2 regions of the Mycobacterium sp. E2327 genome follow, and region 2 is predicted to be linked to the other one. Evidence: predicted binding sites of a transcription regulator. Region 2 holds the regulator's gene; the other holds the start of a gene.
The links. Region 2 encodes LexA, which represses DNA repair genes until DNA is damaged. Its sites were predicted from a motif close to CGAACANNTGTTCG; they were not measured.
Positions count from the first base shown of each region.

Region 1: the regulator LexA is predicted to act here: its motif matches at 1,740-1,753, upstream of cofD (2-phospho-L-lactate transferase).

Region 1 covers NZ_LZKE01000014.1:11,171-14,579, reverse strand. The annotation lists gene A5712_RS01740 (coenzyme F420-0:L-glutamate ligase) at 1-542, opposite strand, end outside; gene cofD (2-phospho-L-lactate transferase) at 539-1,531, opposite strand; gene A5712_RS01730 (WhiB family transcriptional regulator) at 1,852-2,190, shown strand; gene A5712_RS01725 (metallopeptidase family protein) at 2,204-2,626, opposite strand; gene A5712_RS01720 (DUF3499 domain-containing protein) at 2,801-3,250, shown strand; gene A5712_RS01715 (phosphomannomutase/phosphoglucomutase) at 3,354-3,409, shown strand, end outside.
Region 2 covers NZ_LZKE01000141.1:26,664-30,072, reverse strand. The annotation lists gene nrdR (transcriptional regulator NrdR) at 1-6, opposite strand, end outside; gene A5712_RS16760 (LysM peptidoglycan-binding domain-containing protein) at 73-567, opposite strand; gene lexA (transcriptional repressor LexA) at 868-1,554, shown strand; gene A5712_RS16750 (LGFP repeat-containing protein) at 1,563-3,409, opposite strand, start outside.

The DNA.
Region 1 (3,409 bases), on a different contig from region 2:
GCCCCCGAATAGCTGTGCAGCACACGAAGACCCGCCGCGCCGATGGCCGCGTCGGTCTGGCCGTTGCGCCAGGCGCGGCCCATCGTGTCGGTGATCACCACGGCCACGCCGACGCCGAGCCGCTCGCGCAGGGCGGCGCGCAGCGCCGCGGCGCTGGCGTCGGGGTCGACCGGCAGCAACGCCAGCTCGTCGTGGTCGACGTTGGAGCCGTCCACCCCGGCGGCCGCCTGGACCAGGCCAAGCCGGTTCTCGGTGATCAGCGTCTGGCCCTTGCGCGCCAGCACGCGCACCGCCTCGTCGTCGACCAGCTTGCGGCGCAGCCGGTCGCGCTCCGCGGCGTCCCGCGGAGCCGGAACCAGGCGGCCCTCGCACTTCGACACCACCTTGCTGGTCACCACCACGACGTCGCCGTCGCGCAGCCAAGGGGCGGCCGCGGCGACGGCGGCGGCGAGGTCGTCGCCGGGCCGGAACTCGGGGAGCCCGGTGACCGGAATGATCTCGATCGCCGAGCCGGTGCCGTGCTCGGTCACGGGGTCGGTCACGCCGTCACGCCCGCGAGCTCCAGCCCCGCGGCGACCATCTCGGCCGTCGCCTTGGGGTCGCGCATGATGAGCGGCACCGCGCGCACCGCCACGCCGGAGATGTCGGCCTCGTCGCCCTCGTGGATCAGCCAGCAATCCAGGATCCCGGTGGCCCGCCGCGCCCCGAAATGCCGGCCGACCGCCTCCGCGGTGGATTCGACCCCGATCACCGAGAGACACGCATCGGCCATGCCGCGCAACGGCTTTCCGCCGATGATCGGGGAGTAGCCGACGACGGGGGCCTCGGCCGCGCGCAGCGCCCCGCGAATGCCGGGGACCGCCAGGATGGCGCCGACGCTCACCACCGGGTTGGACGGCGCCAGCAGGATCACGTCGGCTTCGCCGATGGCCGCCACCGCTTCCGCTGTCGCGCTGGCCTTTTCGGCGCCGACGAACGCGAAGCTGTGCGTGGGCACCTGGGCCCGATACCGCACCCACCACTCCTGGAAGTGAATGGCGCGGCGGCTGTCGTCGGCTGGATCGGTGATGACCACGTGCGTCTCGCAGCGGTCGTCGCTCGCCGGCAGCAACCGCGCGCCCGGTTGCCAGCGGTCGCACAGCGCGGTGGTGATCTGCGACAGCGGATAGCCCGCGTTCAGCATCTGGGTGCGCACCAGATGGGTGCCCAGGTCGCGGTCGCCGAGTCCGAACCAGTCCGGCTGCACGCCGTAGCGCGCCAATTCCTCTTTGGCGTGCCAGGTTTCGTCGCGATGACCCCACCCTCGCTCCGGGTCGACACCTCCACCTAAGGTGTACATGCAGGTGTCCAAATCCGGACAGACGCGCACCCCGTGGATCCACGCATCGTCGCCGATGTTGACGACCGCGGTCAGTTCGTGTTCGCCGGCGTCTTGGCCCTGTTGCGAAAACTGACCCAGCCCGAGCAGCTGTTGAACACCCAGCAGGAACCGGGCGCCGCCAACCCCACCGACCAGAACGGTGACCTTCACTTGACCTTCACAGGGCTCGACAGTACTGCCCGTGTCGGGACTGTGATCGACACGCCGAAACGCGCAAGACAACGGAAACGCCGGAATTTGGTCACGAGATAATATGGAAATTCGCCATTACGCTTGACCGGGCAGGTTAACAAGTGTCTAATCACATCAGTGTCATTTCCCGGTTGGCCGGCCGATTCCGGTGTCGCAGACCGAGATTCGATCACATGTTCGAATTGTCTGTACATCAGAACAGTGGGAACTCACTCACTCTCTCAAATCAAACCTGAGGAGGCGGACGAAGCATGTCTTATGAGCACCTTCGGGGCGTCATGACAAGCACACCGCACAACACCATCGGCTCGTTGCCGGCGGCATCCGTCCGCCCGCATCTGACTGTGGTTCCCGATGCCCCAGTCGCTTTCGAGCCCGAGCCCGAGCCGCTGCCGACGCCGGATCAGTGGCAGGACCGCGCGCTATGCGCGCAGACCGATCCCGAGGCCTTCTTCCCGGAGAAGGGCGGCTCGACCCGCGAGGCCAAGAAGATCTGCCTCGGCTGCGAGGTGCGCCACGAGTGCCTCGAGTACGCCCTGGCCCATGACGAGCGCTTCGGCATCTGGGGCGGCCTCTCGGAGCGCGAGCGCCGCCGCCTCAAGCGCGGCATCATCTGACCCCCGCGCAACCTCATTCGTCGTCGATCGTGGGGTCGATGACCGAGGGCTCGACGTCCAGGTAGATGGCGACCTGGGCCACCAGGATTTCGTGCAGCAACTCGCCAAGCTCTTCCGTGTCCTTGGCACGTCTCTCAATCGGCTTGCGGAACAAGACAATTCGTGCCCGCGTGGAATTACCGCGGACGTCGACGCCGGCCGGAATCAGGCGGGCGAGCGCGATCGGCCCGTCGGCGATCACCTCGGGCGGCCACTGCACGCTGTCGGGGTCCTTGGCGGCGATGCGCGGGATTTCGTCGACCGCCACGTCGAGCTCCGACACCCGCTCTTGCCAGCGTCGCTCGATCGGTTCGTAGGCCTCCAGCACCGCCATGTCGAACCGCTCGGCCCGGCTGCGCCACCCCGGCACCGTCGGCGGCAGCAACGGGCCGCGCATGTCGCGGCCCCGGCGCGTCGCACGGTAGGAAGCCGAACGACGCCGCGACCGATCGCTTTGCGGGGAGCCGCGGGAATCACTCATCGGGCCGATGGTAACGGTTGGGAATCGCGGGTCCGGCGGATGCGCGTGTCCGGCGCTTCCGTGGCGTTTGCGCACGATAGCCTTTCGGTCGTGAACGTTCCCCGTCGCTGTTGCCGGCCCGGGTGTCCGCACTATGCCGTGGCGACCTTGACGTTCGTCTACTCGGATTCGACGGCAGTGGTGGGCCCGTTGGCCACCGCGCGGGAACCGCACTCCTGGGACCTGTGCGTCGGCCACGCCGGCCGGATCACCGCGCCCCGCGGTTGGGAGCTGGTGCGCCATGCCGGACCGCTGCTTGCCGAGCCCGTCCACCCCGACGAGGACGACCTGGTCGCCCTGGCCGACGCGGTGCGTGAGGGCCGCCCGGGCGACGCGGCCGTGCCCTACGGGGCCACGCCGGTCAACGGGTTTGCCGATCCGCACATCCAGCACGCCGGGGCCCATGCCACCGCGCCGAGCAGCGGGCTGCTCGCGCCTCCCGAGCATCGTTCCGGTCGGCGCCGCGGGCATCTGCGGGTGTTGCCCGACCCCTCGGACTAAGCCGGGACTAGGCCGGTCCACCCAGGTCTAACGCGCCACAGCCTTTCCTCGGGCCGATAGGCTGGCGCCAAGAGTCCACAGTCAGGAGCGTCAGGAGTCTCGCATGTCCCGGTCCGCCGCGACCGTTCACCGTGTCGTCAAGGCGTACGACGTGCGCGG
Region 2 (3,409 bases):
GTGCATGACCGCTCCTTCGCCGTGCTCACCTGCGGGGCCGCAGAACACCCCGAGCGTACCGCGACGCTGGTGTCAGCCGACCGGCGCGATCAGCGTCTGGCCGGCGGCCAGCGCCGGCGAGTTCAGGTCGTTGAGCTCGCGGATCCGATCGGCGACCTGGCGGGCCGGCGCTTCCGGCGCCACCCGGTGGGCGACGTCCTGCAGGGACTCGCCGGGCTCAACCCGCACGACGGCCAGCCGATCCGGCACGGCGGCGGCCGATCCCCCGGAGTCGCCGTTGACCGCCTGCCCGAAGTTGGCGACCAGCCCCAGCCACAGGGTGATGACCCCGGCGACCAGCGCCAGCCCCAGCGTCGTGGCCAGCGTGACGGGACGCCTGCGATGCGGGGCGACGGACATCGCGACGCCGGTGCCGTGGTAGCGCAGCGGCGTGCCGGCCGGCCTGGACGGGCCGGGCCGGCGCGAGCCGGTCAGCCCGTCCCGCCCTGGGTAGAGCCCCGGCACCGGCCCGTTGACCGGGCGGCGAACGCTGCTGGTACGCGGCGAGACGGTGTAGGTGATTGTCATCTTGCGTTCCTCCGGTCAGTTGTTCTCGCTCGTGTGTTCGACTATATCGCTCGTATGTTCGATGACCGAACATTTGAGCGAAGCGTGTCGAGCAAGCAAAACGCTAGACCGCACCACCGACAGATCCGGAAGCGCGACCTCTGACATGCAGCACAGGTACCCGATCCCCGCAAAAGTTACACACATGTGATTCAGCAGCTATAGGGTCTTGACGCCCCGGCCCAAGGGCCTTTGGGCCCCGGCGACACGCCAGTCGAACACATGTTTGATTCTTGGCCGCCCTCCCGCTACATTCAACCCATGAGCGACAGCAACGACACTCCCTCGATCAGCTCATCCGTCGATTCATCGCTGACCGAACGGCAGCGCACCATCCTGAACGTCATCCGCGAGTCGGTCACCACCCGCGGCTATCCCCCGAGCATCAGGGAAATCGGCGACGCCGTCGGCCTGACGTCGACGTCGTCGGTGGCCCACCAGCTACGCACGCTGGAGCGCAAGGGCTACCTGCGCCGCGACCCGAACCGGCCGCGGGCCGTGGACGTCCGCGGCAGCGAGGAAACCACCGAGGCGGCGCCCGTCACCGACGTCGCCGGCTCGGACGCGCTGCCGGAACCCAGCTACGTGCCGGTGCTCGGGCGCATCGCCGCCGGCGGACCGATCCTCGCCGAGGAGGCCGTCGAGGACGTCTTCCCGCTGCCTCGCGAGCTGGTCGGCGAGGGCACCCTGTTCCTGCTCAAGGTCGTGGGCGACTCGATGGTCGAGGCGGCGATCTGCGACGGCGACTGGGTGGTGGTGCGCCAGCAGCACGTCGCCGACAACGGCGACATCGTCGCCGCCATGATCGACGGCGAGGCCACCGTCAAAACCTTCAAGCGCGCCGGCGGTCAGGTGTGGCTGATGCCGCACAACCCGGCATTCGACCCCATACCGGGCAACGACGCGACCGTGCTCGGCAAGGTCGTCACCGTGATCCGCAAGGTGTAGCGGCCGGCTCAGTCGGCTTTGATGAAGCCGTTGGCCTGCGCGACTTCCTCACTGGCCAACCAGATTTCGGCCAGCGTGTCGTGGTAGAGCTCGCTGCCCGGGGTGTAGTACAGCCCGAAGCGGGCGCTGGCCTTGATCGGGTAGCCGTCGGGCGCCTGGTAGGGATCCTCCAGTGGCAGGTGGATCGTCGGGCGCCCACCGGCGGCCGGGGCGGCGTTGGTCGCAGCGGCCGCCGATTCCGGCACGTCTTCCTCGTCCGTGGCCGCGTGGCGCCCGGTTCGGGGCTCCGTCGCCCCTAGCGCCCCCGCGGCGGCCGCGGCGTCGGCGACGGCGTCGGTGGCGCCGTCCGGGGGTTCCGGCTCGGGATAGTCGGCGTCCGGTTCCTCGGCAACCGGCACCTCACCCACGTAGGCGGCTTCCGGCGGGGTGCGGGGAACCGCGACGTCCGGGTAGCCGGGATCGGCGTACTCGTCGTCTTCGTAGCCGGGCAGGTATTCGGTGCCCGTGTAGTCGACGTCCTCGGCGGCGACCTCGGGGTATCCGGCCTCCGCCTCGGGGACGTCGTCGTAGCCGGCCTCCGCCAGCGTCGCCCCAGAGGCGAGCGGGATGGAATCGGTGTCCACCGCGTCGGGGTCTTCGTCCGCGTCGGCGGCCCCGGCGTCGGCCCCGCGGGTCCAACTGACTCGCGGCGCCGGCCCGGCATCGTCCGGAAGCTGATGCTCCGGCTGCTCCAGGCCGAACGGGGCGTAGTCGGTGGCCGCCTCCGCGTCGTCGTGGCCCCAGTGGCCGTTGCCCGGAGCGTCGTAGCCGGCGGCGGCCAGGTCGCGCTCGGGCTCGTAGGCCCCGGTGTCGCCGGCGCCGCGCCGACGCCGGCGGCGGCGCCAGGTGAACGCCAGCAGCACCGCGAGCAGGATCAGCAGCAGAATCGGGATCGCGGCCAGCAGCCACCACCATTGCCAGGTGAACTTCTTGGCGTGCGAGGGCATCGCCGCGGTGCTCGGCTGGTTCTGCCCGGACACCTGCAGGCCCGACAGCAACGGAGCCAGGTTGGACGGGTCGGTGCTGAACGAGTTCTTCGCCCGGTTCCAGGAGATCTTGCCGCCGGTGAACTGCTGCGACACCACGTCGCCGTCCACGGCCTGGTCGCCAACCGGGGCGCCCAGCTTGCCGCTCGGACCGCGCAGCTTGTCCCACGCGGCCTTCATCGCGCCGCGCACGACGAACGCGCCGTGGTCGGAGGTCCAGAAGATGACCGGCTTGTCGGCCGCGGCGAACGTGGCGATCCGGCTGGCCGGGCCGATGCCGCCGTCGGCCTCGTTGGCGGTGGGGAAACCCAGGTCGCTGCCGGCCGGGCCGCCCAGCGACTCGTACTTGGCGAGGATGTCGGTCTCGAGGGCGTTGGCCCCGGTGGCCGGGCTGAAGAACACCTTCCCGTTGGCGAAGTTCTGCGCGACCCCGTCGCCGCCGATGGGATACGACCCGCCCTGCTTGGCGCCCAACGGGCCGCCGGCGCCGCCGGCCGCGCGCCAGGCCATGTTGATGGCCGCGTTCGGATCGATGGCTACCTGCAGGCCCTTGAGCTGGTCGGCCAGCGTCGCCGGGTTGGTGGTGAACTCCTTGGTTTTCCTGTTCCAGGAGATCTCGCCGCCGCTGAACTTCTGGGAGGTGACTTCACCGGCGTAGGTCTCGTCGCCGACCGGCGCGCCGAGCACGCCACCCGAGCTGCCGAGTTTGTCCCAGGCGGCGTTCAACGCGCCGCGCACCACGAACGCGCCGTGGTCGGACGTCCAGAAGATCACCGGCTTGTCGCCGGCGGAGAAGGTGGCCACGCGGCTGTCGGGTCCGGCCAGGCCGG